DNA from 2 places in the Promicromonospora sp. Marseille-Q5078 genome. Region 1 is predicted to be linked to the other one. Evidence: riboswitches for the same ligand, from Rfam matches in the RefSeq annotation. Region 1 holds a riboswitch; the other holds the start of a gene.
The links. A riboswitch is a leader RNA that binds a small molecule or an ion and turns the genes downstream of it on or off. The one in region 1 is predicted to bind S-adenosylmethionine.

Region 1 (14,707 bases):
TCCACAGCACGAGGAACGGGCGCAGCCGGCCACGCTCCTCCCCCGTCACGCGCGGGCTGCGGAACATCACGGTGAAGTAGACGATCGGCGCGACCATCGCGATCACGGTGAGGGCGTCGACGACGCCGTCGACGCTGAGCCGCCCCACGAGGGCGAGCACGACGAGGATCACGACCACGGCGGCCGCCGAGCCGCCGAGGATCCAGCGCGTGCGGCGCGCGGCGTCGGGCGGCAGCGCCGCCTCCGCCCCGCGGCCGTAGCCCGGGATGCCGCGCCGGCCCACGACGTACTGGATCAGCCCCGCCGTCATGCCGATCGCGGCGGCGGAGAAGCCCCAGTGCCAGCCGACCTCCGCGCCCAGCCACCCGGTGACGAGCGGCCCGAAGAAGGCGCCCACGTTGATGCCCATGTAGTAGAGCGCGAACCCGGCGTCGCGCCGCTCGTCGTCCGTCGAGTAGAGCTTGCCGACGAGCGTCGACACGTTGGGCTTGAGCAGACCCGTGCCGAGGCTGATGAGCACCAGGCCGACCCAGGTGGAGACCTCCACCGGGATCGCCATCGTGTAGTGGCCCGCGGCGATGAGGATGCCGCCCCACAGCACGCTCCGGTAGGAGCCGAGCACGCGGTCCGCGATCCAGCCGCCGCCCACGGACACCAGGTAGACCATCGTGCCGTAGCCGGCCGCGATCGATGCCGCGTTGCCGGGCTCCATCGCGAGCCCGTCGTCGGCGACCGACGCGGTGAAGTACAGGACGAGGATGGCCTGCATCCCGAGGAACGAGAACCGCTCCCAGACCTCGAGGCTGAACAGCGTGGCCAGGCCGCGCGGGTGGCCGAAGAACGACCGGTCGTCGTGCTGCTCGCGCTCCGGTGTCGGTCCGACGGCGGCGGCGTCCTCGGTGGTCACAGGCTCTCCAGTGCTCGAGGACAGGTCGTGGCGGCGAGCCGCCACGCCGCGCCCGGCCCTGGCCGGGCGTCGACCTACCTGTCGTCCTCCAGCCAGGGTCTCACCGCCCGGCCCGCGGGACCCGTCGAGCCATCAGTCCGCCGCGAGCCGGCGCTCCAGACCGTCGCGCACGCCCGGCCACTCGTCGTCGACGATCGAGAAGTACGCGGTGTCACCCACCGTCCCGTCGGCGGCGACGCGGTGCTTGCGCAGCACGCCCTCGGGCGTCGCCCCGAGCCGCTGGATGGCCGCGCACGACCGGGCGTTCCGGGAGTCGGCGCGCAGCGCGACGCGGCGCAGCCCCCACTCCTCGAACGCGTGCCGCAGCAGGAGCAGCTTGCACGCCGGGTTGGTGGTGCCGCCCCACCAGTCGCGCCCGTAGAAGGTCGTGCCGATCTCCACCCGGCCGGGCCCGCGCGCCAGGTCGTAGAAGCGGGTGGACCCGCGCACGGTTCCCTCGCCGCCCGTGCCGTCGTCGCCCACGACGGCGAACGCCATCGTGCCGGGCGTGGCGACGCCGGCGTCGATCCACCCCTCGAGGTCGGCGACCGAGGCGGGGGCGGGCGAGGTCATGCCGAACCACAGGTCGGCGTCGACGAGGGGGAACAGCGCCGCGGCGTGCTGCGGGCCGAGGGGCTCCAGGCGCACGCCGTGGCCGGCGAGGACGAGGTCGTGGGTCACGCGCCCATCCTCGCCGACCATGCACCTGCGCTCGTTCTCGCGCCGCATTCCGGGCAGAAGTGCATGGTCGGCGCGGCCGACGGCGGCGGACGTGCGTGCCGTCAGCGACGCGGGTGGTCGTCGACCCGCACCAGGTTCCGGCCGCGCAGGGTGTAGATCCGGCCGTCCTCGTCCACGTTGAGGTGCGACCCGCTGTACCAGCCGCCGGCGGTCTCCGCCATCACGACCGTCGCCGCGAACGACCGCGGGTCGAACCGGAACAGGGTGGTGTCGGAGACGGCGTACACGACGCCCCGGTTGGCGACCATCGCCGCGAACCCCGGGACGAGCGGCTTGTGGCTCGCCGTGTGGACCACCGTGCGCCGGGCGCGGTCCACGACGACGAGCGTGCCGCCGATGGTGAGCGCATACAGGTGGCGGCCCTGCACGGCCAGGGCGGCGATGCCCTTGGGCTGCCCCGTCTCGACCCGCCAGTGCTCGATACCCGCCACCGGGTCCCACGCGACGACGGTGCCGCGCGGGCCCGTCTTCTGGGCGTTGTCGCCGCCGAGGTAGGCGACGCCGTCCGCGGTCGCCACAGCCCGCACCAGCTGGATGTCGTCGATCGGGTTCGTCACGATCGACGACCCGCCCGTGCGAGGGTCGTACGTCCAGAGCGACCCGCCGCCCTCGGTGTCCGACTGCACGCCGACCAGCAGCAGCCGGTTGACGTCGTCCCACGCCGTGTCGAGCGGGCGGTTCTGCTCCGACGAGAAGGTGGCGACCTGCGCCGGGCCGTCGCCGCCGCGGGGGTCGTAGGACCAGATCCCCTGGGAGTTGTACTGGCCCGTGTACAGCACGCCGTCGACGACGTCGGCGTCCTTCGCCTCCCCCGGCACGCGGAAGTTCACGACCTCGCCGGTCGCGACGGAGTGCCGGGCGATCACGCCGTTGCCGCCGACGTACACGTAGCCCGCGCCGGCGGCGATGCCCATGCACGTCTGCGCGGAGACCGGCGCGCCGGCCTCCGCGAGGTCGGTCGCCGTCCACTCCCGGGTCGCCAGGTCGATCTCCGCCACGAAGCCGAAGGCCGACGTGACGTGGAGCCTGCCGTCCCGCAGGTCCACGCCCCAGATCTCCCCGAGCTCCAGGGTGCCGAGGTCGAGCTGCTCGATCGCGCCGTCCGCCGCGCGGACGAGGATGCCGGTCTCGTTGGCGAAGTAGAGGACGTCGCCGTCGGCCGCGAAGTTCTTCGCCGTCTTCCCGATCGAGGTCGTGACCGTGGCCGACGCCGGGTCCGACAGGTCGATCAGCGCGACCTTCGAGCTGGCGGTCGACGCGGCGGTCGAGGCGACGAGCCGGTCGCCGACGACGGCCAGGTCGCGGATGCTCGGGTCGACGGTCAGCTCGTCGGGCGCGATCTGGCCGAACGTCCCGGACACACGGTCGTACGCCACGAGAGACGCGCGGCTCGTGCCGCCGCCACCGCCGAAGGTGGTGCCGGCACCGACGTAGACGGTCTCGTCGGTCGCGGCGACCGCCCGCGCGAGCGTGGAGGCCGCGTCGGGGACGCCGAGGGAGGTCACCTCGCGCGTCGCGGGGTCGTACTGCCACAGCTCCGGCGGGGTGGGGCTCCCGCCGCCGACGGCGAACACGGTGCCGTCGGGAGCCACCGCCACGGCCCGCACGTCGCGGTCGCCGATCCGGCCGAGCTCCTCCGCGGGGCCGTCGGGTGCCGTCAGGTCCCAGCGGTAGAGATTCGCCTCGGGGCCGTCGGTCTTCTTGAGCATCCCGAAGTACAGGTACCGCCCCGTCGGGTCCCCGGCCAGCGCCTGGATGGCGTACCCGGTCGCCACCGTCGTCGTCGCCGTCACGGTGCGCGTCGGCACGTGGAACGCGACCACCCCCGCCGGCTCGACGTTGCGCGTGCCGATGTACACCGTGTCGCCGACCAGCTCGGCGCTCATCAGCGCGAACTGCTCCACGGCGGGGCCGAGGTCGACGACCGTCGGCCCGGCGGGGCGCGCCGCGGAGAGCCCGAGCGCGCCGGCGGGGCTCCCCGCGACGGCCGTCGCGACCGCGGCCAGGACGCCGACGCCGCCGGCCTGGAGGACCACCCGTCGGGAGGGCGTGGGGTGCGTGGTCATCTGAACTCCTTCGTTCGTCAGCGGATGATGCGGGCCCCCGGACGACGGGTCCGAGGGTCAGGCCGTGATCGCCATCTGGTCGGCCTGGATCTCGTGCACGAGCGGGCGCCCGTGCACGAGGCGCTGCAGCTCCTCGAGGACGACGGCCGCGAGCCGCCCGAGCTCGACGCCGAGCGACCCGGCGATGTGCGGGGTCAGCAGCGCGTGGTCGTGGGCGTACAAGGGGTGGTCGTGGTCGAGCACCCACGGGGTGGTGACGTCGAGGATCGCGAACAGGTCCCCGGCCACGACCCTCGCCGTCAGTGCCTCCTGTTCCACGATCTCGCCGCGCGCGGTGTTCACGAGGGTGGACCCGGCACGCATCAGCCCGATGCCCCGCGCGTCGATCAGGTGCCGCGTCGAGGGCAGGGACGGGGCGTGCACCGAGACGACGTCCGACGTGGACAGCAGCTCGTCGAGCCCGAGCCGCGCGACGCCGAGCGCGGCCGCGTCCGCGTCCGTCAGGTAGGGGTCGTAGGCGACGACCTCGAGCTCGTACGGCCGCAGCAGCTCGACGACCTTGCGCCCGATCTTCGACGCGCCCACGATGCCGACCCGCTGGCCGAAGTTCCCCAGGCCCGGGAAGGCCCGCTCGACGTCGAACTCCCGCCGGGACGCCTGGTAGCGGGCAGCGATCGGCAGCACCTTCTTGTTGGCGAGGACGATCATCGCGACCGTGTACTCGGCGACCGGCACGGCGTTCGCCTCGGCCGCGGAGCTGACCCGGACGCCCCGGCGCAGCACCTCGTCCGCGACGTAGGGCTTCACGGTGCCGGCGGCGTGCAGCACGGCCCGCATCCGGGGCGCGGCGTCGAGCACGGCCGCGTCGACGAACGGGGCGCCCCAGCCCGTGACGAGCACCTCCACGTCGGCCAGCACCCGGCGCGCCTCGGGGGACTCGAGCTCGGTGAGGAACCCGCGGACGTCGGCGACCTCCTCGAACTGCGCGGTCCGCGCCGGGGGGAAGACCCGCTCGCGCGCCTCGGGGGCCATCGCGAACGCGACCGCGACCCGCGCGCTCACTTGACGCTCCCCGCCGCCAGGCCGGCCCGCCAGAAGCGCTGCAGCAGCACGAAGGCGACCACCAGCGGCACGATCGACAGGAACGACCCGGCGATCACGAGCGGCGAGTACTCCGGGTTCTGCTGCACCTGGCTCTGCCAGAGGAAGATGCCCACGCTCGTCGGGAAGAGGCTGCGGTCCTGCAGCATGATCAGCGGCAGCATGAAGTTGTTCCAGATCGCGACGAACTGGAACAGCGCGATCGTCACGAACCCCGGCACGAGCATCGGCAGCCCGACGCTCAGGAAGCTGCGCACGGGCCCCGCGCCGTCGACCCGCGCGGCCTCGAGCACCGCGTCCGGCAGGTAGCCGGAGCTGAACACGCGCGCCAGGTACACGCTGAACGGGTTGCAGAACGCGGGGATCAGCACCGCCCACATCGTGTTCGTCAGGCCGACCGACGCGGCGAGCAGATAGAGCGGGATCACGGTGGCGGTGTTCGGGATGAGCACCCCGACCAGCACCGTGCTGTAGAGGAAGCCCTTGCCGCGGAACGCGAGCTTGTCGAAGGCGTACCCCGCCAGGAGGGAGATGAAGGCGGCCACCAGGGCGCCCGCGCCCGCGTACACGATGCTGTTGCCGAGCCAGCGGAGGAAGATCCCGCCGTCCTCGGCGAGCAGCCGCTGGAGGTTCGCGACGAACGACCCGCCGGGGGTGAAGACGCTCGCGCCGTAGAGCGTCGACGCGTCCTTGGTGGTGGCGAAGACGAGCCAGAGCAGCGGCAGCACCATGTAGGCCGCGCCCACGACCAGGATCCCGTTCGTGCCGAGGGTCGCACCGACGCGGCGCCGCGGCCGGCGGACCTGGTGGCGGCCGGACGGCCGGGCGACGGCGGGGTCGGCGTGGATGCGCGGCGGCGCCGCGACGGTCGCACTCATCGCGTGCTTCCCTTCGAGGTGAGGTGGCTGACCACCCAGGACAGGGCGCCGGCGAGGAGCGCGAGGATGATCGACGCGGCCGCCGCCTGGGGAAGGTTGTTGCGGTTGAACGCCGCGTCGTAGGCCCACATGTTCGGGACCCAGGTGCTCGTGACCGCGGTCGTCGCGGTGGAGAGGATCTTGGGCTCGGTGAAGAGCTGCAGGGACCCGATGATCGTGAACAGCAGCGCGACCCCGAGCGCGGGCCCGATGAGGGGCGCCTTGATCGCGAGGGCGGCGCGGATCTCCCCGGCCCCGTCGACACGCGCCGCCTCGAGCACCTCGCGCGGCACGGCCTGCAGGGCCGTGAACAGGATGATGACGTTGTAGCCCGCCCACTCCCACACGGCGACGTTCACCATCGACGGCAGCACCATGTGCACCGACAGGAAGTCGACCTGGATCCCTCCGGACGCGAGCGCGGAGACGATCGGGCTCACGCCGGGCGTGTAGAGGTAGGCCCAGATCAGGGCCGCGATGACGCCCGGGACGGCGTGCGGCAGGAACAGCAGGACCTGGAACAGCCGTCGCGCCTTCGCCACGGCCGCGTCGAGCAGGAGCGCGAGCGCGAGGGCGACGCACAGCAGCGTCGGGACGTAGAGCACGCAGTAGAGCGCGAGCCGCCCGAAGCCGGCGACGAACGTCTCGCTCGCGAGGACGTCGGCGTAGTTGCCGAGCCCGACGAAGACCTTCTCGGCGCCGCCGAACCCGAGCCCGCTGCGCCGCTCGGCGAACAGGCTCAGGCCGATCGCGTAGATCACGGGCGCGATCATGGCCACGAGGAAGACCAGGAAGAACGGGGTCAGGAAGAGTGCGGCGGTGCGGCCCCCGGTGCCCCGGGTCGGCCGGCGTCGCAGGCGCTGCGGCGGGTCGTCGACGCGCACGGTCATGGTGGTGCCTTTCGATGAGTGGGTGCCGGCGCGGCCGCGCCGCGCCGGCACCGGCCGGCCTACTCGGTGACGTCGAGCCCGAGCTGCTCGAGCCCGTCGACGGTCGCGCCCTGCGTCTTCTCGAGCGCGGCCCCGAGCGTCGGCGCGCCGGTCACCGCGTCGACCAGCGCCGTGTTGGTGATGTCGTAGTCCGGGCCCCAGGCCCAGCCGGGCGCGACCTGCGCGGACGCCTCGTCGAAGACCTGATAGATGTCGTTCCCGAAGTAGCCCGTGGGCGCCACCTTCTCGGCGACCTCGTTCAGGCCGGGGTAGGCGAGGTAGGCCGTGCCGACGTCGCCGCGCGCCTCGACGGCGGCCGGGTCGGTGGTGAGGAACTCGAGGAACGCCGCGGCCGCGGCCGGGTTCTCGGAGTTCTTCGTGACGGCGAAGCTCGTGCCGCCGCTGAGGGCGCCGGACGGCTTCCCGTCCCAGGACGGCGGCACCGCCGCGACCCACTTGCCCTTCTGCCCCGCAGCCTCGGTGCGGGTCATCAGGCCCGACGCGCTCCAGGAGCCGCCCACCCAGCCGTTCACGACGCCCTCGTTGAGGTCCGCGTTCCACTCGTCGCTGAACCCGACCTGCTCCTTGACGAGGTCCTCGTCGACGAGCTTCTGCCAGTAGTCGGCGACCTTCGTGCTGGCCTCGTCGTCGATCGAGACCTTCCAGTGGTCGCCGTCCACGCCGAACCAGCTCGCGCCCGCCTGCCACGCCAGCGGCGCGAGCGGGGGCTCGTTCGTGAAGAAGCTCGTGAGGTAGGCGTCGGGGTCCGCCTTGCGCACGGCACGCGCCGCGGCCTCGAACTCGTCCCACGTCGTCGGGACGTCGACGCCCGCGGCGTCGAGGACGTCCTGGCGGTACCACATGACCAGCGGCGGCGCGTCGTAGGGCATGCCGTAGGTCTCGTCGCCGAAGGTGACGAGGCCGCGCACCTGGTCGGAGTACTCGTCCAGCGTCGCCGCGGGGACCAGGTCGTCGACGGGGACGACCTGACCGGAGGCGGCGAAGCCGGGGAGCCGGTAGTACTCGACGCCGACTACGTCGGGGCCGGTCCCCGAGTCGATCGCCGCGGAGAGCTTGGTGTAGCCGCCGTTGGCTCCGTTCGGGATCTCCTCGAAGTCGACGGTGATGTCGTCCTGGCTCTCGTTGAACGCGGCGGCGACGTCGGCCATGCCGCTCAGCGACGACCAGAAGGTGACCTCACCGGTGGGCTCGGAGGCCGCGGGCGTGGCCGCGGAGCCGGACGTGCAGCCGGCCAGCAGGGCGCCGGCGGCGAGGAAGGCGGCCGCGGTGAGCGGAGCGCGACGCAGGCTCATGGGATTCTCCTTTGAACGTGAAGCGAGCTGTCGCCACTGAACCCGAGCCGGGCCTCACCACACAAGCAGAAGGAGACATTCGAACATCACCGCACATCTACGGGGCAGTTCGGGTGGACTCCCGCTCGACGAGGGTCGGCAGCAGCATCATCCGCACGACTGCACGGCTGGCCCGCTCCGCCTGCCGGAGATGGTCGACGCACAGGCGCAGCGCGGCATACCCGAGGTCGTGCTTGGGCGGGGCCACCGCGGTGAGCGGCACGGCCGCGAGGGCCGAGAACTCGTCGTCGTAGGCGACGAGCGCGAAGTCCTCCGGGATCCGGATGCCGCGCTCCGTCGCGAGGTCCGCGAGCGCCATCGAGTCCACGTCGCCCAGCACCAGCGCCGCGGTCACCTCCCGCTCCACGCAGACGTCGAGGAACCGCTCGATCTCCTCGATCGTCACGTCCTCGCCGACCCCCGGCGCGGGCAGCACCCGCTGGAGCGCGTGCTCCTGCAGGCCCAGGCGCGTCATCGTGCTCTCGTACCCCTCGCCGAGCGGCTCGGTGGTCGGCGTCTCGCGCGCGGCGAGGGCGATGCGACGGTGCCCGAGCCCGGCGAGGTGGCGGACCGCGAGCTCGGCGCCGTAGGCGTGGTCGCTGCGCACCCACTCGAGCCGTCCCGCGCCACGCTCGTCGACGCCCCGCTCGACGACCACGACCGGGATCGTCGCCCCGGTCAGCAGCGCATGCAGGTCCGAGCCCTCCACCAGGCTGCCGCGCGGCGTGATCATGAGCGCGTCGACCCCGCCGGCGATCATGCGCTCGGCCTGGCGCAGCTCCTCGCGCTCGGAGTAGTTCGTCGTGCCGAGGACGAGCCGGCAGTTCAGCTCCCGGGCCGCGTCGCTCGCCCCCCGGATCACCTGCGGGTAGTAGTAGCTCGCCGAGGGCGCGATCATGCCGATCGTGGCGACCGGACGCTCCTGCCGGCGGCCGGCCCGGTCGGTCGCCCGCTCCTGCTGCCGGGCCACGGCGCTCGAGACCGCCCCGCCGTGCACCCGCACGAGCAGGCCGCGGGACTCCAGCTCGGCCAGGTCGCGCCGCAGGGTCATCTCGGACACGCGCAGCCGCGGCGACAGCGCGGCGATCCGGAGCGAGCCCCGCAGCTCGAGCTCCCGCAGGATGGCGTCGTGCCGGGCGGCAGCGACCATGACGACCTCCGCATGTGTGGTTCTGTGCGTTTCCGAATATCGCACAGTCAACCACAGCGCGCGGTAGGGCGTCCGCGGCCCACCGCGCCCGCAGCGAGGCCGCCGGCGTGCCACGGTCACCGGCGGAGGTGGGTACCGTGCGGAGCATGGACGCCCTGCACGAGCTGACCGCCGTCCGCCTCCGCGACCTCCTGCGGTCGGGCGAGCTCACCCCCACCGAGGTGGCCGAGCACTTCCTGGCCCGCATCGAGCGCGCCAACCCGGCGCTGGGTGCGTTCGTCTCGGTCACCCCGGAGGCCGCCCGCGAGCGTGCGGCGGGCCTCGAGCGCGACGGCGCGCAGGGCCGGGCGCCCCTGTGGGGGCTCCCCGGCGCCGACAAGGACCTGTGGATGCGGGCGGGCGTGCCGGCCGGCCTCGGCTCGCGCGCCTTCGCCGGGGACGACGCCGTCGTGCCGCCCGTGAGCGACGAGATCGTCGAGGTGCTCGACGCGGCCGGCGTTGTGAGCCTCGGCCGCACGACGGCTCCCGAGCTCGGCTTCCCCGCGTACACCGAGCCGCTCGCGGGGCCCGTCGCGCGCAACCCGTGGGACCCGGGGCTGGGCGCCGGCGGGTCGAGCGGCGGCGCGGCCGTGGCCGTCGCGGCCGGCCTGCTGCCGTGCGCGCCCGGGTCGGACGGCGGCGGGTCGGTGCGCATCCCGGCGGCCGCCTGCGGGGTGGTGGGACTCAAGCCCAGCCGGGGCCTCGTCCCGGCGGGCTCGGGACAGGAGTCCCTGGGCGGGCTGGTGGTGAACGGCCCGCTCGCGCGCACGACCGAGGACACCGCGCTGCTGCTCGAGGGCATGCTCACATGGACGCCCGACGGCCGGGTGGCGCACCCCCTGACGCTGCGCGCGCCGTCAAACCGCGCCGGGGACTACCTGGCCGCGGCCCGTCGCGGGGAGGTGGCCGGCAGCGGCGGCGAGGACGTGCGGGGCCGGTTCCGGGTGGCCGTCACGACCGACTCCGCGTGGGACGACTTCTACGCGATCACGACGTCCGACGCCGCACGCGCCGCCCTCGACGCCGGGGTCCGCGAGCTCGCCGGGCTCGGGCACGAGCTCGAGGACCTCGCCCTCGAGCCGGACCCGGCCTACGGCCCCGCGTTCCGCACCCTGTGGATGGCCGGCGCGTCGGCGGTGCCCCTCGACGACCCCGCACGCCTCGACCGGCTCGAGCCGCTCACCCGCTGGTTGATCGGCCGTGGCCGGCAGGTGCCCGCGCGCGAGCTCGCGCAGGCCCTGCGGGCGCTCACCGGGTTCGAGCGCCGGCTCGTGGCGCAGGTGTCGCGGTTCGACGCCGTCGTGACCCCGGCCCTGGCGATGACGCCGAGGCCGCTCGGCTGGTTCGACCCCGAGGACCCGGAGCGCAACTTCGAGCAGCAGTGCCAGTACACGCCGTGGACGTCGATGCTCAACGTGGCCGGTCTGCCCGCGATCACGGTGCCGACCCGACCGACCGACGACGGCCTCCCCATGGGGGTCCAGCTGATCGGCCGCCCCGGCGGGGAGGCGACGCTGCTCGCGCTCGCCGCGCAGCTCGAGGACCGGCTGCGCTGGGCGGACCGGCACCCGCCGGTCTGGTGAGCGGGCGCAGGCCCGCCGGCCGGGACGCCCAGGTGCGAGACCGCGCCCCGGCGCCTACCGTCGGTTCTCGAGGTCGTTCGACGACGGAAGGAGCCCCGATGGGACTGGGAGACAAGGCCAAGCACCTCGCGGAAGAGGGCGAGGGCAAGGTCAAAGAGGCTACGGGCAAGCTCACCGACGACGAGAAGAAAGAGGCCGAGGGCAAGGCCCAGCAGGCCAGCGCGAACCTCAAGCAGGCGGGGGACGACGCCAAGGACGCATTCAAGAAGTAACCCGCTCACGACGACGGGGCGCCACCGCACGGTGGCGCCCCGTCGTCTTGTCCGGGCCTGTGTCCGGGCCGCGAGGGCCGCGGCGTCAGAGGTCGTCGGGCAGGCAGCCGAAGGCCTCGTCGGCGCCCAGCGCGGCCGTGGCGAGCAGGCCCTCCAGCCCCGAGCCGGCGGGCACCGGGCGCGGGTCGTCGACGACGACCCACAGGCCGTCCACCACGTCGTAGCGCGCCTGCGGCCCCTCGTCGACCAGCGACCGGACGGCGGCGACGAGCCGCTCGACCTCCTCGCCCGCGGTGCCGAGGCCCACCGACGCGCGCACGGCGCCGGCGTCGAACCCGAGGCGCCCGAGCAGCGGGTGCGCGCAGAACCGCCCGTCGCGCACGCCGATCCCGTGCTCGGCCGACAGGTACGCGGCGACCAGGCCCGGGTCGTAGCCGGAGACGGTGAAGGTCACGACGCCCACCGGGTCGACGGCGTCGTCCCAGACGTGCACGACCTCCACCCGGTCCAGCGCGCCGAGGCCGTCCACGAGCCGGCGCCGCAGCGCGTCCTCGTGCTCGCCGGCGACCTGCGGGTCGAGGGCGGCGAGCTCGTCGCACGCGGCCGCGAGCGCCACCGCGCCGATGACGTTGGGCGACCCGGCCTCGTGCCGCGCCGGCCCCTCGTGCCACTCGGTGCGCGTCGTGCGCACGCGGCGCACGGCGCCGCCGCCCGCGAGGTACGGCGTGCCGACGTCGAGCCAGTCGCGGCGGCCGACCAGCGCGCCGGCGCCGAACGGCGCGTACGTCTTGTGGCCGGAGAACGCGACGTAGTCGACGCCGGTCTCGGCCAGGGAGAAGCGGCGGTGCGGCACCAGCTGCGCGCCGTCGAGCACGACCCGCGCGCCCGCGCCGTGCGCCGCGGCGACGACGTCCGCCACGGGCAGCGCCTCGCCCGTGACGTTGGACGCGCCGGTCAGTGCGAGGAGCGCGTAGGGGCGGCCGTGGGCGACCCCGGCGGCCAGCTCGCCCTCGATCTCCGCCAGCGTCGCGGAGACGGACGGGCCGCCCGTCACCACCGTCGCGTCGGTGACGCGCTGCCAGGGCAGCAGGTTGGCGTGGTGCTCGATGTCGAGCACGAGCACGCGGCCCGGCTCGCCCGTCACCGGGTCGGCGGGCACGCAGCCCGCGAGCAGGTTGAGCGAGTCGGTGGTGTTCCGGGTGACGATCGTCAGGTCGTCGTCCCGGGCCCCGACGAACGACCCGATGGTGCGGCGGGCCGTCTCGTACAGGGCGGTCGAGACCTGCGAGAGGTAGCCGGCGCCGCGGTGCACGCTGGCGTACAGCGGCAGCACGCGCGTGACGCGGTCGGCCACGGCCTGCAGGGCGGGGGCCGAGGCCGCGACGTCGAGGTTGGCGTACGGCACCTGGCGGCCGTCGACCAGTGGTACGAGCGTGTCGCCGCCGACGACGGGCAGCACGGGCGCGACGTCGTGCACCGGGGCGGCGAGAGGCGCCGGGGCGGGCGCGGTGGTGAGCGTGGTCATGCGTGGTCCTCCTCGGTCGTGCCGGGGAGGTGCCTCCCCGCGCTTGCCCGCGCGCCGGACGGCGCGGGGCCAGGTCGTCACCCGGGGCACCCCGCCGCGAGAGGAGGGTTGCCGGCCAGCGAGCCGGGGCTTGTCGCTGGCGCTCTTGACCTGTGACCATCGTCCGGAGGAGGTCCGGCGGTGTCAAGCGGCGAGCCGCGCCCTCTTGACATGTGGGACGGCGCGCCCCCGAAGGGCGCTCGCACGGAGCGCCCGACCGTTCCTGCGGTCATTGCAGCGGGTACTGCCCAGGGTGGTAGCGCGGGTCGATGGGACGCTCCTCGGGCGGCAGGTACCGGTGCGGCTCCTGCGGCCTCCGGTCGCGGCGCCGTCGGAACCATCCTCGGATCCTCGTGAAGAACGACATGGCGACCTCCCGACCGTCGAGGTTCGCTCCCCATGATCCGCGGCCGGTGCGCCGCTCGCACTCCTCGGCGACCGGACGAGGTGCGAACAGACGACGGGCCCGCCGAGGTCAGAAGCCGCTGGCCCCGCCGCCGTCGCGCCAGCCGAGCGCGTTGTCCGCGCCCTGGGCGTACGGGGCCTCGTGGGGGCGTCCGCCCTCACGGGGCGGCGGCAGGTCGCGGGGGCGCTCCAGCGGCTCCTGGCGCTCCCGCCGGAACCAGCGCCTGAGGGTGTCGAGAAGCGCCATGGTCGACCTCCGTCGTCGTGAACCCGTGCCGATTACTTGGCGGAGACTTTACCCTCGGCCGCGGGTGGCCGCCCGGGAGGACGCCCTCGTTCGCTGCGCGAGACGGGGTGACCAGCACGCGGACGGCGGGCGTACGATCGCCACGACCATCCCGAGCGGCCGAGTGACGTGGCACGTCGACGCCGCAGCAACCCGCGGGCCGGTCGCCGCCCTCGTGGCGGCGGCGCGGCACGGACGAGGGTGCTACCGCCACGACCGATGGGAGGACTGCGATGAGCACCCAGATCGAACCCCGCCCCGCCGAGGGCTACGCCGGGGACCTCACGCCGCAGCAGGCCTGGGACCTGCTGGCTGGCGACCCCGAGTCCGTCCTCGTGGACGTGCGCACCGAGGGCGAGTGGCGTGCCGTCGGCGTGCCCGACACCGCGCAGGCAGGCAAGCGCCCCGTCTTCGTCGAGTGGGTCAAGGCGGGCGGGCGCCCGAACGCCGGCTTCCTCGCCGAGCTCGCCGCCGCGGGCGTGACCGCCGAGCGTCCGATCGTCTTCCTGTGCCGCTCCGGCCAGCGGTCGATCGGCGCGGCCCGCCTCGCCACGTCGTCCGGCCTCGGCCCGGCGTACAACGTGCTCGAAGGCTTCGAGGGTGGCCCCGGCTTCGACGGCGCCCGCGACCGCGAGGGCTGGAAGGTCCGCGGGCTCCCCTGGGGCGAGTACTCCGCCGAGGGCGTGACCACGGAGTCCCGCGCGTGAGCGGCGCGCACCCGAACCAGGACATCCCCACCGGGCCGGCCGCCGACGACGTCGTGCACGGCGGGTCGGGCCGGGGCCCGCTGCCCGCGACCGCGCGCCCCGCGACGCTCGCCGTGCGCGGCGGCCACCGGCGCACGGACTTCCAGGAGACCTCGGAGGCGCTGTTCCTCACACAGGGCTACGTCTACGACACCGCCGCCGACGCCGAGGCCTCGTTCTCCGGCGACCTGTCGCGCTTCGTGTACTCGCGGTACGGCAACCCGACGGTGCACACGTTCGAGGAGCGCCTGCGCCTGCTCGAGGGCGCCGAGGCCTGCTACGCGACGGCGTCCGGCATGTCGGCCGTCTTCACGACGCTCGCGGCCCTGGTGTCCAGCGGCTCGCGCATCGTCAGCGCGCGCGCCCTGTTCGGCTCCACGAACGTCATCTACGAGGAGATCCTCGCCAAGTGGGGCGTGCAGGTCGACTACGTGGACGGCCACGTCACCTCCCAGTGGGAGGACGCCCTGGCCACCCCGGCCGACGTCGTCTTCTTCGAGTCGCCGTCGAACCCCATGCAGGACCTCGTCGACGTGCGGCGCGTCGCGGAGCTCGGCCACGCGGCCGGGGCCGTGGTCGTCGTCGACAACGTCTTCGCGACGCCGATCCT
Region 2 (14,707 bases), 510 kb from region 1:
CACGGCGAGGGCAACCTGCTCGTCTCGGACAAGGAGCCCGGCCCCGAGCTCGTGCTCGCGCAGCACGCGGCCCGGCGCTGGCCGTCGCTCGTCGCGGAGCTCGCCGACGAGCTCGGCCCCCGGTTCCCCGACCTCGAGTACGACCCCAAGGGCGGCCTCGTCGCGGCGACCACGCCCGAGGGCGCGGGGCCGCTGCGGGACTTCGCCGCCCGGCAGCGCGGCGCCGGGGTGGACGCGCGGGAGGTCGACGTCGCGCAGGCGCTCGAGCTCGAGCCCGCGCTGAACCCGGGCCTCACCGCCGCCGTCTGGTACCCGGAGGACGCGCAGGTGCAGCCGGTCGCCGCCGCGGAGGCGCTGCTCGCCTCCGCCCGGCGCGCGGGGGCGCGGGTGCGCACCGGCGTCGAGGTCGTGGGCGCGCTGCGCGACGGCGAGCGGCTCGTCGGGGTGCGCACCTCGGACGGCGACGTCCCCGCCGGGGCCGTGGTGCTCGCCGCGGGTCCGTGGTCGGGTGTCGTCGCCACCCGGCTCGGCGTCGCGCTGCCCGTGCGCCCGCGCCGTGGGATGGTCCTGGTGACCACCCGGATGCCGCACGTCGTACGGCACAAGGTCTACGACGGCGACTACGTGGGCGCCACCCAGTCGGGGGACGCGGCGCTGCAGACGTCGAGCGTCGTCGAGTCGACCGCCGCCGGCACGGTGCTGATCGGGTCCAGCCGCGAGCAGGTCGGCTTCGACGAACGGCTGCGCGCGGTCGTGCTGCGCGAGATGGCCGCCCGCGCGATCCGCCTGTTCCCGTTCCTCGCCGACGCGAGCGTCATGCGCAGCTACCTGGGCTTCCGCCCGTACGTCCCCGACCACCTGCCGATCGTCGGCCCCGACCCCCGGACGCCCGGCCTCTGGGTCGCGTCCGGGCACGAGGGCGCCGGCATCGGTCTGGGACCCGTGAGCGGCGAGCTCCTCGCCGACCTGTTCACCGGCGCGGAGGCGGCGGTGGATCCCGTGCCGTTCCGCGTCGACCGGCCGGCGGTGCTCGACGCCGGCGCCGCCGACCTGTCCGAGCCCATGCCGTCCGACACCACCGGGGAGGCCCCATGACCGCGCACGGCGCCGGCTCGCGCCCGCTGACCATCACCCTCGACGGCGAGCCGTTCGCCGGCACGGAGGGCCAGACGATCGCGGGGATGCTGCTGGCCGCCCGCCGGCGCTCGTGGCGCACGACCAGCGCCGGCTCCGCGCCGCGCGGCGTGTTCTGCGGCATCGGCGTGTGCTTCGACTGCCTCGTCACCGTCAACGGCGCCCGCGACGTGCGGGCCTGCCTCCGCCGCGCGGCCGACGGGGACGTGGTCCAGACGCAGCACGACCCGCTGCCGGCCGCGGCGTCGGACGCCGGGGCGGTCTCGTGAGCCCCCGCACGGTGGTCGTCGTCGGGGCGGGGCCCACGGGCCTGTCCGCCGCCCGCGCCGCGGCGCGCGCCGGTGCCGAGGTGACCCTGCTCGACGCGTCGGACCAGGTGGGCGGCCAGTTCTGGCGGCACCGCGCGCTCCCGCGCGGCAGCACGGCCGCCGACGAGCACCGGTACCACCACGGCTGGGGCACGTTCACCGCGCTGCGCGACGTCGTCGTCGGGCACCCGCGGGTCACGGTGCTGACCTCGGCCCAGGTGTGGGCGCTCGAGCGGCTCGACGACGGCGTCCGGCTGCGCGTGCTGCTCGGGCCCGCGGACGCCGGCGGCCGCGAGCACCTGACCCTCACGCCCGACGCGCTGGTGCTGGCCACGGGCGCGCACGACCGCACGCTGCCGTTCCCCGGCTGGCAGCTGCCCGGTGTCACGACGGCCGGCGCGGCCCAGGCGCTCGCGAAGGGCGAGCGCGTGGCCGTGGGCGACCGCGTCGTCGTGGCGGGGGCGGGCCCGTTCCTGCTGCCCGTCGCGACGTCGCTGCTGCACACCGGCGCGCGCGTGCTGTCCGTGCACGAGGCCGCGACCCCGGCGGCGCTGGCCCGGGGCTGGGGTTCCCGACCGGCCGGGCTGCTCGGCGCCACGCACAAGCTGGGCGAGCTCGGCGGGTACGCGGGGACGCTCGCGCGGCACCGCGTCGCCTACCGCCTCGGCGAGGCGGTGGTCGCCGCCCGCGGGGACGGCCGGGTCGAGGAGGTGACCGTCGCGCGGGTCGACGCGCGCTGGTCGCCGCTGCCGGGCACCGAGCGCACGATCGCGGCCGACGCCGTGGCCGTCTCCCACGGCTTCACGCCGCGGCTCGAGCTCGCGGTCGCCGCCGGCTGCGCGATCTCGCCCGACCGGTTCGTCGTCGTCGACGACGAGCAGCGCAGCAGCGTCCCGGGCGTCTGGGCCGCGGGCGAGCTCACGGGCATCGGCGGGGCGGAGGCCGCGCTGGCCGAGGGCTGGGTGGCCGGGCACCGCGCGGCGGCCGGCCCGCCCGGCGACGCGGGCCTCGCCCGGGCGGTGCGCCGCCGCGCCCGGTCCGCCGACTTCACGCGCCGGCTCGAGGCCGCGCACGGCATCCGCGGGGGCTGGACCTCCTGGCTGCGCGACGACACCCTCGTCTGCCGCTGCGAGGAGGTCGACGCCGGGACGCTGCGCGCCGCCGCGTGCGCGACGGGCTCGACCGACCTGCGTTCCGTGCGGCTCACCAGCCGCGCCGGCCTCGGGCCGTGCCAGGCACGGGTCTGCGGCCGCACGGTCGCGGAGCTCGTCGGCGCGGCCGCGCCCGCCTCCACCAGCACCGGCACCGGCCCCGAGGCGGCGCCCGCCGTCCCCGACCGGAGACCCCTCGTCGTGCCGGTCCGCCTCGGCGACCTCGCCGCGCTGCCGGACGACCCGACCTGACCCGACCTGACCCGAACTGACCCGACCACCACCGGACACCGACCCCTCGCGTCCCGAGCCCGTGACGCGCGAACCGAGAGGACACCTCATGAGTTCCCAGACCGTCGACCTGGGCGGCGTCGTCGTCGCCACGACGCTCCCCTTCGTCGCCGACGCGGCCGCGCCCGCCGGCCTCGCCGTGGACTACGAGGGCTACGCCGCCCACGTGGACCACCTGATGAACGCGGGCTGCCGCGGCGTCGGGCCGAACGGCTCGCTCGGCGAGTACTCGTCACTCACCGACGACGAGCGCCGCAAGGTCGTGCAGACCGCCGTCGAGGCCGTCGCCGGCCGCGGCATCGTGATCGCGGGCGTGCACGGCGTGGGCTGGCACCAGGCCCAGCACTGGGCCGAGCTCGCCGCCGAGGACGGCGCCGACGCCGTGCTCCTGCTGCCGCCCACGATCTACCGCGCCAACCGGCGCGAGGTCGTCGAGCACTACACCCGTGTCAACGAGGTGGGCCTGCCGATCATGGCCTACAACAACCCGTTCGACACCAAGGTCGACCTCACGCCGGACATCGTCGCCGAGCTCGCGCAGCTCGAGAACGTCGTGGCGGTCAAGGAGTTCTCCGGCGACGTGCGGCGCATCACCGAGCTGCGCGAGGCCACGGACATCGACGTGATCGCCGGCGCCGACGACCTGCTCTTCGAGTCCCTCGTCATGGGCGCCACCGGCTGGTTCGCCGGGTACCCGAACGCGATCCCCGAGGTCGCCGTCGAGCTGTACGACCTCACGCGGGCCGGCAAGATCGCCGAGGCGCGGGACCTGTACGAGAACGTGGTGGCCATGTTCCGCTGGGACTCGCGCACCGAGTTCGTCCAGGCCATCAAGCTGTCCACGCAGATCGCGGGGCGCCCGTTCGGCATCGAGACCCGCCCGCCGCGCGGCCCGCTCTCCGCCGAGCAGGAGGCCACCGTGCGCCGCGACACCGAGAAGGCCCTCGCGTACATCGCCAACCGCTGAGGTACAACACGTCCGTCCGCCACCGAGCCCGTCCCACCGAGCCCCACCGAGGAGGCCGACCATGCGATCGTCCCGGACCTTCACCGCCGTCGACTCGCACACCGAGGGCATGCCCACCCGGGTCGTCACGTCCGGCGTGGGGGTCATCCCCGGCGCCACGATGAACGACAAGCGGCTGTACTTCATCGAGCACCTCGACGACGTGCGGAAGCTGCTCGTGAACGAACCGCGGGGGCACGCCGCGATGAGCGGCGCCATCCTGCAGCCCTCCACGCGCGACGACTGCGACTGGGGCGTCGTGTACATCGAGGTCTCCGGCTGCCTGCCGATGTGCGGGCACGGCACGATCGGCGTCGCGACGGTGCTGGTGGAGACGGGCATGGTCGCCGTGACCGAGCCGACGACCACCATCCGGCTGGACACCCCGGCCGGGGTGGTCGTCGCCCAGGTCGAGGTGCGCGACGGGCACGCCGAGTCCGTGACGATCGAGAACGTCCCGAGCTTCGTGGTGCGGCTCGACGACACGGTCGACGTGCCCGGGCTCGGCACCGTGCCGTACTCGCTCGCGTTCGGCGGCAACTTCTACGCGCTCGTCGACCTCGACGACGTGAAGCTGCCGTTCGACCGCGCCCGGCAGCAGGACATCCTCGCCGCGGGGCTCGCGATCATGGACGCGATCAACGCCACCGCGCCGCCGTCGCACCCCGCCATCGCGGGCGTGGACCACTGCCACCACGTGGAGTTCATCGCCCCGGGCTCCACCGCGGAGCACTCCCGGCACGCGATGGCCATCCACCCGGGCTGGTTCGACCGGTCGCCCTGCGGCACCGGCACGTCCGCCCGGATGGCAGAGCTGTGGCAGCGCGGCGAGCTGGGCCTCGACACGGACTTCGTCAACGAGTCCTTCATCGGGTCGCGCTTCGTGGGCCGGATCGTCGGGGAGACCGACGTCGCCGGGATCCCCGCCGTGCTGCCCACCGTCACGGGCCGTGCCTGGGTCACCGGCCTGGGCACCTACCTGCTCGACCCGAGCGACCCGTTCCCCACCGGCTTCGAGTTCTGAGGGACCGCATGACCACCACCGACACCACGCCCACCGACCGCGCCGCGGGACCGGCCGACCTCGAGGCGGTCGCGCGCGCCGCGCGGGCGGCCGCGCCCCGCCTCGCGGCGCTGCCGCCCGCGACCCGGGCCGCCGCGCTGCGCGCCGTCGCCGACACCCTCGGCGCGCACGCCGACGAGCTCGTGGAGCTCGCCGCGGCCGAGACGCACCTGGCCGACGCCCGCCTCCGCGGCGAGCTGAAGCGCACCCGCGTGCAGCTCCGCCTGTTCGCGCGCACGATCGAGGACGGCGGCTACCTCGACGTGCGGCTCGACGCCGCCGACCCGGACTTCGTGCTCGGGCCCCGCCCCGACCTGCGCCGCACGCTGTGGCCCGTCGGCCCGGTGCTCAACTTCGCGGCGAGCAACTTCCCGTTCGCGTTCTCCGTCGCGGGCGGCGACACCGTGGCGGCCCTCGCCGCCGGATGCCCGGTGATCGTCAAGGCGCACCCGGGCCACCTCGGCCTGTCGCGGCGGGTCGCGGCCCTCGTGGCCGGCGCTCTGACCGGTGCCGGGCTGCCCGAGGGCACGTTCGCCCTGGTCGAGGGCGACGAGGCGGGCCGCGCCCTCCTGGAGCACCCCGCGGTCCGGGCGGCCGCGTTCACGGGGTCGACGCGGGTGGGACGCCTGCTCGCCGACGCCGCCGCCGCGCGCCCCGACCCGATCCCGTTCTACGGCGAGCTCGGGTCGCTCAACCCCGTGCTGGTCACCCCCGCCGCCCTCGCCGAGCGCGGGGACGACATCGCGCGCGGCTGGGTCGGGTCGGTGAGCGGCTCGGCCGGCCAGCTGTGCACCAAGCCCGGCTTCCTGCTGGTGCCCGAGGGCCACGGGCTGGACGACGTCGTGGCCGAGGCGGCCGCCGGCGTCCCCGAGCACCCGCTGCTCAACCCGCGCGTCGCCGCCGGCTACGCGGAGCGCCGCTCGGCCGTCCTCGGCACCGACGGCGTGACCGTCCTGGCCGCGGGCGCCGTCACGACCGACGACGGCGGCACCGCGCGCGCCACGCCGACGCTGGTCGCCACGGACCTGGCGACCCTGCGCGCGCACCGCGACCCGCTGCTCGAGGAGGTCTTCGGGCCGTTCGCCGTGCTCGTCACGTACCCGGAGGGCACCGACCTCGGCGCCGTCGTCGGCGAGCTGTTCCGCGGCGAGCTCACCGCGACCGTGCACCGCAGCGCCGAGGAGACGGCCGAGCTGGCGGGCCTGCTGGGCGCCCTGGGCCGGCACGCGGGCCGGGTGCTCGTGGACGGCTGGCCGACCGGCGTCGCCGTCACCCCGGCGATGCAGCACGGGGGGCCGTGGCCCGCCACGACCAGCGACGGGACGTCGGTCGGCACCGCCGCGATCGGCCGGTTCCTGCGCGGCATCACGTTCCAGGACGCCCCGCAGGACGCGCTGCCCGCGCCGTTGCAGGACGGTAACCCGTGGGGGGTGCCGCAGGCGCGGTCGGGTGTGGGAGAGTCTGCGCACTGGTAGGCAGCGAGGCCGTGACCAGCCGCTCGACCCGGGAGGACCGACCCGTGCTCATCGCCGAAGAGCTCCTGCTGCTGGCCCACGACGACCTGCGCTCCGCGCCGTCCCTGTTCGACGACGCCCCCTACCGACTCGCCGGCGCGCTGCTGGCCGAGCTGGTGCTTGCCGGGCGCGTCACGCTGCCCCCGGGCGGCGCGGCGCCCGCCGCCGACGGGACCGTCGTCGTGCTGGACCGGTCCCCGACCGGGCGGGTCGAGCTGGACCGCGTCCTCGACCTCGCCGGCGCGGCGCCCCGGCGCCCCGTGGAGCTGGTCGACCTGCTGGCGCGACGGGTCGAGCGGCCGCTGCTGGACGGGCTGGTGGCCCGGGGCCTGCTGCGGCGCGAGGACCGGGCGGTGTGGGGGCTGCTGCGCAGCACGCGGTGGCGCACGGTGGGGGGCCCGGCCGTGGCCGCGCTGCGCCGTCGCGTCCACGGGGTGCTCCTCGACGGCGCACCGCCGTCGGACCGCACCGCCGCGCTGGTCACCCTCGCGGAGGGGGCCGCCTGGCTGCAGCCTCGGGTCCCGCGCGACCGTCGGCGCGAGGCCGAGGGCCGCATGCGCGAGCTGGCGGCCACGTGGTGGGAGGGGGCCCCGACCCGCGAGGCGGTGGGTGCGGTCGCCGCCGCCGTCGTGGCGGTCGTGAGCTCCGCGGCGCTCCTGCTGCCGGCGGCCACCTGACCGGGCGCCGGTCACGCCTCGTCGTCGAGCCGCCCCAGCAGGTCGACGGCGGCGCGGGCGTAGTCGCCGATCCACCGGTCGTGGAGGCGCTTGATCGGCAGCGGGGCGAGCGCGAGGTGCCGCTCCCGCCCGACCTTGCGGCCGGTGACGAGCTCCGCGCGCTCGAGCACCCGCAGGTGCTGCAGCACGGTGGTGCGGTCAAGCCCGGGGAACAGCGCGCACAGCTCGCCGGTGGTGCGGGGGGACTCCTTGAGCGCGTCGAGCATGCGCCGGCGCACCGGCGCGGCCAGCGCCTTGAACACGAGGTCGTCCTCGGGCGCCGCGTCGTCCGTGTCCCTGGTCGCCTCCGAGTTCATGTGATAAAAATACAACATGAACGAGAAGCAGGCACTCTCCGAGCTCTCCTTCACGGTGTCGGGACGCGTCTCGCGCCCGTGCCGCGACGTCTACGAGGCCGTCGCCGACCCCGCACAGCTCTCCCGCTACTTCACGACCGGCGGCGCCCGCGGGCGCCTCGAGCCCGGGGCCGACGTGTCCTGGGACTTCGCCGACTTTCCCGGCCGGTTCCCGGTGACCGTCGTCGAGGCCGACCCGCCCCGCCGCATCGTCATCCGCTGGGAGGGCGCGGACGCCGCGGACGGCTCCGCCACGACCACCACCACGTTCGAGTTCGAGCCCGTCGACGACGACGCCCGCACGCTCGTCACCATCACCGAGTCGTCGTGGGCCGTCACGCCCGGCGGCGCGAAGAACGCCTTCGGCAACTGCGAGGGCTGGACGGGCATGCTCGCCGCCCTCAAGGCGTGGGTCGAGCACGGCATCAACCTGCGCGAGGGGTTCTACCGGTAGGGCTGCGCGTCGTCGGGACGGGTCAGGCGGTGCGGCGCACCTCGTCGAGGAACCGGCGGGTGCGCTCGCGCAGGCTGTCCACGCGCCGCTCGACGATGGCGGCGCGGACCTCCGGGTCGTCCCGCCCCGCCTCGGCGAGGGTGGGGCGGCGCCGCGCGTTGCGCGAGCACCGGAAGTCGCTGCAGACCAGCGTGCCGACGGTGTCGCCCTTGCGGCCGGCGGCGCCGCCGCGCTTCGCGACGAAGAGCTGCACGTCGCGGGTCTCGACGACGTCCTCGCACCACGCGCACATGGCGGCGCGGCGCGGGCCGGTGCGCTCGGCGGCACGCAGGAGGACGCCGACGGGCTCGTCGTCGATCCAGGTGACGACGTAGGCGGACAGCGGCTGCTTGCGGTCGCGCCAGCCCAGGTAGTCGAGGCGGTCCCAGTCGAGCTCGGCGAGGTCGGGGACGATCATCCGCTGCCGCTCGCTGCGGGTCGCGTTGACGAGGGAGGCGTGGAGCTGCTGCTCGGTGAGGGGGTTCATGAGGACGGCTTTCGGTCAGCGTGACGGTGGGCAGGGTGAAGCCCCGCGTCGCCCTGCTGCTGAACCGATCAGCCTGAACGGATCAGCGGGGGACGACGACGGGGCAGGCGCGACTGCCCGAGCAGGCCTGGTGGCCCACCCCGCTCCCTGCGACGCCCGGCATCGCTCGCTCCTCGCTCGTGAACTCACCTGAAAGGTCTTGGTCCGCTCGTGCCTCCGGGGCACGACCGGCCCGTCCATGGTGGCACGGGACCGTCGCCCGGGTCGACGAGAAATTCGTCACCCGGGCGACGGCGCCGGTCAGAGGGTGGCGCGCACCTCGCGGGCGGCGGCGACCAGGTGCGCCAGCGCCGGCTCGACCTCCGCGTAGCGGCGGGTCTTGAGCCCGCAGTCGGGGTTGACCCACACCAGCGCCGGGTCGATCGACTTCACCGCGAGCTGCAGCAGCTCGGTGACCTCCTCGGCGGAGGGCACGCGGGGGGAGTGGATGTCGTAGACGCCCGGCCCGATGCCGCGGGAGTACCCGGCGTCGGACAGCTCGGGCACGATCTCCATGCGCGAGCGGGCGGCCTCGAGCGACGTCACGTCGGCGTCGAGGCCGTCGATGGCGCCGACGACCTCGCCGAACTCCGAGTAGCACAGGTGCGTGTGCACCTGCGTGGCCGGGGCCGCGCCGGCCGTGGCCAGCCGGAACGACCCGACCGACCAGCGCAGGTACGCCTCCTGGTCGGCGCGGCGCAGCGGGAGCAGCTCGCGCAGCGCGGGCTCGTCCACCTGCACGACGGCGATCCCGGCGGCCTCGAGGTCGGCCACCTCGTCCCGCAGGGCGAGGGCCACCTGGTTCGCGGTGTCGGCGAGGGGCTGGTCGTCGCGCACGAACGACCACGCGAGGATCGTCACCGGTCCGGTGAGCATGCCCTTCACCGGCGCCGGGGTGAGCGACTGGGCGTACGCCGCCCACGGCACCGTCATCGCCTCCGGGCGGCTGACGTCGCCCCACAGGATCGGCGGGCGCACGCACCGCGACCCGTACGACTGCACCCAGCCCAGGTCGGTGGTCGCGAAGCCGTCGAGCAGCTCCGCGAAGTACTGGACCATGTCGTTGCGCTCCGGCTCGCCGTGCACGAGGACGTCGAGGCCGAGGTCCTCCTGGAGGCGCACGACCCGCTCCACCTCGGCCCGCATCGCCGTCGTGTACGCGGCGTCGTCCAGCTCGCCCTTCGCCCACGCGGCGCGCGCCGTGCGGATCTCCGGGGTCTGCGGGAACGAGCCGATCGTCGTGGTCGGCAGCGGGGGCAGGGCGAGCCGCGCCCGCTGGGCGGTGACGCGCTCGTCGTGGGCACCGCGGGAGAAGTCCGCGTCGTCGAGGCCGGCGAGGCGCTCGCGCACCGTCGGCACGACGACGCCCGGCGCCGCCGCACGGTCCGCCAGCGCGTCGGAGGCCTCGGCCAGCTCGGCCGCCACGGCGTCGCGGCCGTCGGCCAGCCCGCGGGCGAGGGTCGCGACCTCGCGCACCTTCTGGTCGGCGAACGCGAGCCAGCGGCGCAGGCCGGGCGTGCGGCCGGCGCGCTCGGCGGCCGCGCCCTCCCAGGTCTCGTCCTCGACGTCGTGCGGCACGTGCAGCAGCGACGTCGACGTCCCGACGGCGAGCGACCCCGCGCCCGACGCGGCGAGGCCGTCGAGCGCGTCGAGCCGCGCCGCGAGGTCGGCGCGCCACACGCCGTGGCCGTCCACGACGCCCGCGACGAGGGTCGTGCTCTCCAGGCCCGGCACCGGGCCGACGGGTGCCGCGCCCTTGACCAGGTCGATCGCGATCGCGTCGACGTCGGTGCCCGCGAGCAGGGCGAGCCGGTCGGTGGAGCCGGCGCGCAGGTCGCCGTACGGCGCGGTGACGAGGAGGCGCGGGCGCTCGCCCTCGACGTCGTCCGTGCCGACCGCGAGCTCGGTCGCGAGGGCGCGGTAGGCCCGCTCGACCGCCGCGTCCAGCACCTCGACGGGGACGTCGACCGAGTCGGACACGAGGGCGGGCTCGTCGAGCTGCACCCACGGCGCGCCGACGGCGGCCAGCGCGCGCAGCAGGTCGGCGTACGCGGCGACGACGTCGTCGAGCCGGTCGAGCGGCCGGAAGCCGTCGCCCGCCTCGGAGGCCGCCTTCGACAGCGCGAGGAACGTCACCGGGCCGACGAGCACGGGGCGCGTCGTGACGCCGGCCTCCTTGGCCTCGGCGTACTCGCGCACGACGCGATGGTCGGCGAACGAGACCGGCGTCGTCTCGCTGATCTCGGGGACCAGGTAGTGGTAGTTCGTGTCGAACCACTTGGTCATCTCGAGCGGCGCGTCCTCGCCGCGGCCGCGGGCCACGGTGAAGTAGCCGTCGAGCTCGAGCGAGCCGTCCTCGTCGTCGAGCAGGTCGCGGAACCGCTCCGGGACGGCGCCCAGCAGCGCGACGACGTCGAGCACCTGGTCGTAGTAGGAGAACGCGCCGGGCACGGACCCGTCGTCGGGGTCCAGGCCCAGGGACGTGAGGCGGCGGGCGGTCTCCCGGCGCAGCGCGCCGGCCGTGACCTCGAGGTCGACGGCGTCGGTGCGCCCGGCCCAGAACGACTCGACGGCCTTCTTGAGCTCGCGGCGCCGGCCGATGCGCGGGTAGCCGAGGATCGTGCCGCCGCGGAACGCGGGGGTGGGGGTGGTGGACATGAGCACTCCAGAGGTCGGGCTCCGGTCAGACAGCGGGAGCCTGGGTCGGGATGCTCGGTACCCACGGCCTTCTGGCCAGGTCCGTGCGGTCCGACGGCTGGTCGGACGACACCGGTCCGCCGAGGTGGACACCCTCGAGCAGGTCCAGAGCGGGACGGTACTTGTTGAACGTGTACACGTGGATGCCGGGGGCGCCCGCGTCGAGCACGCGCTGGGCGAGCTCCACGGCGCGCGCCGTCCCGTAGGCGTGCTGGGCCTCCGGGTCCGGCAGGGCGTCGAGCGCGTCCAGCAGGTGCCGGGGCGCGCGGACGCCGGTGAGCTCCTCGACGCGACGGAGCCGGCGCGGCTCGGTCGTGGGCAGCTGCCCGGCGAGGATCGGGATCGTCACCCCGGCCGCGCGGGCCTCGGTGACGAAGTCGGTGTAGGAGTCGGCCTCGTAGAACAGCTGCGTGATGGCGAAGCTCGCCCCCGCCTGCTGCTTCTCCAGGAGGCGCCGGACCTCCTGCGACCGGGTGGTGCCCGCCTGCACGTTGCCGTCGACGAACGTCGCGACGGCGATCGTCATCGGGCGCGCGGCCCCGCGCAGGGCGGTGCTCGCGTCGTGCGCGCAGCGTCGCGCCTCGACCTCGCGCAGCAGGTGCACGAGCTCGATCGACGACTCGACGCCGTCCGCGGCGGGCCGCCAGTCCGGCTGGTCCTTGGGCGGGTCGCCGCGCAGCGCGAGGAAGGCCCGCGTGCCGGCGGTGAGGAAGTCGTCGATGACGGCGGACACGTCCTCGCGGGACGCGCCCACGCAGGTCAGGTGGGCCACCGGCAGGACGGGCGTGCCCTCGAGCAGCCCGGCCACGACCTGGCGTGCGGTCGCCCGGTCACCCCCGCCGGCGCCGTACGTGACGGACACGAAGTCCGGGTGCGTCGCGACCAGGCGGCGCGCCGTCTCCCAGAACTTGGGCGCGGCGTCGGGCCGGCGCGGCGGCATCAGCTCGAACGAGACCGTCGGGCGTGCCGGCTGCGCCGGGGTGGGCGGAAGAGATGCCTCTGCGACCATGCGTCACTCCATCGATCCTGGCGTGAGCACCTTCGTCCTCGGGAGGCTTCCGTCGGAGAACGGGTTGCTGCGGCGTCGACGAGCCAGGACTCTCGGCCGCTCTGGATGGCTGGACCTCGATCGTACGCACCATCCGCCATGCGGGCGAGGATGCGACCGCCTGCTGAGACACGCCCGGGGCGAACGCCCTGCTCAGGGCACCAGGACAACCTTGCCGCCGGGGTGTCCCGTCTCGACGAGGGCATGCGCGCGCGGTGCGTCGGCCAGCGGGAACACCGCGGCGACGGTGGTCGTGAGGTCGCCGCGGGCCATCGCCGCGACCGCGTCGGCGAGCTCGCCGGCGTCCCGCTCGGACCGCGAGCTGAACTCCACGCCGAGCTCGTCCGCGTCGTCGTCCGCGATGGTGAGGATCCGGTCGGTGCCGCCGCGCAGCGCGATCGAGTCGGGCAGCACGCCCGCGCCGGTGGTGTCGAGGACGGCGTCCACCCCGTCGGGGGCCAGCGCGCGCACGCGCTCGACCAGGCCCGCGCCATACGTCGTGGGGGTCGCGCCGAGCGCGGCGACCCGGTCCTGGTTCCGCGCCGAGGCCGTCCCGATCACCCGCGCGCCGCGGCGCACCGCGAGCTGGGTCGCCAGCTCGCCGACCGACCCCGACGCCCCGTGCACGAGCAGCGTGTCTCCCGCGGCGACGCCGAGCCGGCGCAGCGCGCGCTGCGCGGCCTCCGCCGCGACGGGGAGCGTGACGGCGTCGGTCGAGGCCAGGCCCTCCGGGACGCGGGCGAAGACGGTGGTGAGCGCGAGCTCGGCGTACCCGTGGCCGGTGAAGCCCACCACGCGGTCGCCCGGCGCCACGCCCGTCACCTCCGCGCCGAGCGCGTCGACGACCCCCGCGACCTCCAGCCCCGGCACGACCGGGAACGCGGGCGGGCGCATGCCCGGGACAGGCGCCGCGCGGAGCGTCGTGTCCCAACCGTTGACGGCGGCCGCCTCCACGCGGACGCGCACCTGCCGCGGACCTGGTTCGGGCGCGGGCACCTCGGCCGGGTGCAGCACCTCCGGGCCGCCGAACGTCTCGAACACGATCGCGAGCACGTCATCCTCCTCGGGTGGGATGTCGACGTGACCGCCTCGGGCGATCGCGTCGTCCATGGTGGCGACGTGGCTCAGCCGTGTGACCTCAGCCCTCGACGCCGGGTGCCGCCTCGGCGTCCCACCCGACACGGTAGGTGCTGCTGTCGAAGATCTCGACGACAGCAACGCATCCGGGTAGACCCCAGGAGCTGGATCGATCGTGGCCTCGGCGGGTTTGCGGTGACCGGTCGCCACGAGGTCGTGAGCGCAGGTACCAGGAGGGATGGCGTCCGAGACGAGCGTGCGCAGGTCAGGACGCCGCGGCGCGGAACTCGCTGAGCCAGGTCCGGAAGTCCGCCGTCCCGTGCAGATACGTCCCGGGACCCGACAGAAGGTCCGCACCGGAGAGCCTGTCGAGGGCATCCATCACGGCGTCGTCGACGTCCTCGTCGTCGTCCGTCTCGCGCAGGGTGGTCATGGCCCAGTCGGCCGCCTGGTCCGGGGCGAGCGAGCCGTTGGCCAGCGCGCTCAGCGTGGAGTCGACGGTGGATCGGTCAGTGGATTCCATGCTCAGAACGCTCCCGTGAAGTTCCTGCGGCGTCAGAGGCGGAGCCCGGCGGGGTCGAGGGCCGGGGAGGTCCAGAGCACCCCGTCGCCGTCCAGCACCCAGGTCGCCCCGGCACGGGCGTCGGCGACGACCGTGAGCCACGTGACGAAGGCCTCTGCGGAGCTGCACTCCGCCCAGCACGTGGCGGACGGCGACAGCTCGGGGACGTCGGTGAACTCACCCCGCGTCTCGTCGGCACCGGCAGCGAGATCGTCGACGAACCCGTCCTCGAGGTCCCCGAACACGGTGAACAGCACACCGTCGTCGTCAGCGACCTGCACGACTCGATCCGCCGTCGCCCGTCCGCCCCGTTCGACCAAGGCGCGCTCGACCTGCGCGTACAGGTCGTCGTCGGTGGACACGATGAATGCGCCCTTCACGGGTTGCTCCTCAAGAAGTCGATGACCTCGTCGGGGTGGCGACGTGGCGCAGCCGTGTGACCTCAGCCCTCGATGCCGGCTGCCGCTTCGGCGTCCCACCCGACACGGTATGTGCTGCTGTCGAAGATCTCGACGACAGCAACGCATCCGGGATAGACCCCGGGAGCTGGATCGATCGTGGCCTCGACGGGTGTTCGGTGACCGGTCGCCACGAGGTCGTGAACGTCCTCCGCCTGGCGAACCAGCTCGACGAGCTCGTCCCACGAGATCTGCAGGCCGTGGTGTGAGTCGGCCACCGCGTCCTCGAGCTCGAGGACCGTCATGCCGCGGAGGCCGTGCCCCACAAGTTCCACGTCGCGCAGGTACCAGGAGAGAGAGCTCGCCT

Region 2: linked by a shared signal. The riboswitch ahead of ACQFYA_RS00915 (methylenetetrahydrofolate reductase) and the one ahead of ACQFYA_RS03285 (aminotransferase class V-fold PLP-dependent enzyme) in region 1 are both predicted to bind S-adenosylmethionine.

Annotation. Positions count from the first base shown of each region.
Region 1 is NZ_JBNPQG010000001.1:701,325-716,031, reverse strand. It holds gene ACQFYA_RS03335 (peptide MFS transporter) at 1-907, opposite strand, end outside; gene ACQFYA_RS03330 (GNAT family N-acetyltransferase) at 1,040-1,627, opposite strand; gene ACQFYA_RS03325 (NHL repeat-containing protein) at 1,729-3,753, opposite strand; gene ACQFYA_RS03320 (hydroxyacid dehydrogenase) at 3,811-4,815, opposite strand; gene ACQFYA_RS03315 (carbohydrate ABC transporter permease) at 4,812-5,732, opposite strand; gene ACQFYA_RS03310 (carbohydrate ABC transporter permease) at 5,729-6,661, opposite strand; gene ACQFYA_RS03305 (ABC transporter substrate-binding protein) at 6,721-8,013, opposite strand; gene ACQFYA_RS03300 (LacI family DNA-binding transcriptional regulator) at 8,111-9,202, opposite strand; gene ACQFYA_RS03295 (amidase) at 9,349-10,824, shown strand; gene ACQFYA_RS03290 (CsbD family protein) at 10,923-11,096, shown strand; gene ACQFYA_RS03285 (aminotransferase class V-fold PLP-dependent enzyme) at 11,182-12,621, opposite strand; SAM riboswitch class IV at 12,656-12,772, opposite strand; gene ACQFYA_RS03280 (hypothetical protein) at 13,136-13,312, opposite strand; gene ACQFYA_RS03275 (rhodanese-like domain-containing protein) at 13,585-14,058, shown strand; gene ACQFYA_RS03270 (O-succinylhomoserine sulfhydrylase) at 14,112-14,707, shown strand, end outside.
Region 2 is NZ_JBNPQG010000001.1:192,370-207,076, forward strand. It holds gene ACQFYA_RS00860 (NAD(P)/FAD-dependent oxidoreductase) at 1-1,095, shown strand, start outside; gene ACQFYA_RS00865 ((2Fe-2S)-binding protein) at 1,092-1,403, shown strand; gene ACQFYA_RS00870 (FAD/NAD(P)-dependent oxidoreductase) at 1,400-2,845, shown strand; gene ACQFYA_RS00875 (dihydrodipicolinate synthase family protein) at 2,934-3,851, shown strand; gene ACQFYA_RS00880 (proline racemase family protein) at 3,913-4,914, shown strand; gene ACQFYA_RS00885 (aldehyde dehydrogenase (NADP(+))) at 4,923-6,428, shown strand; gene ACQFYA_RS00890 (GOLPH3/VPS74 family protein) at 6,440-7,144, shown strand; gene ACQFYA_RS00895 (ArsR/SmtB family transcription factor) at 7,156-7,500, opposite strand; gene ACQFYA_RS00900 (SRPBCC domain-containing protein) at 7,517-7,993, shown strand; gene ACQFYA_RS00905 (FBP domain-containing protein) at 8,016-8,519, opposite strand; gene metE (5-methyltetrahydropteroyltriglutamate--homocysteine S-methyltransferase) at 8,820-11,216, opposite strand; gene ACQFYA_RS00915 (methylenetetrahydrofolate reductase) at 11,242-12,264, opposite strand; SAM riboswitch class I at 12,270-12,376, opposite strand; gene ACQFYA_RS00920 (NADP-dependent oxidoreductase) at 12,457-13,356, opposite strand; gene ACQFYA_RS00925 (YxzC family protein) at 13,646-13,903, opposite strand; gene ACQFYA_RS00930 (hypothetical protein) at 13,936-14,322, opposite strand; gene ACQFYA_RS00935 (hypothetical protein) at 14,385-14,707, opposite strand, start outside.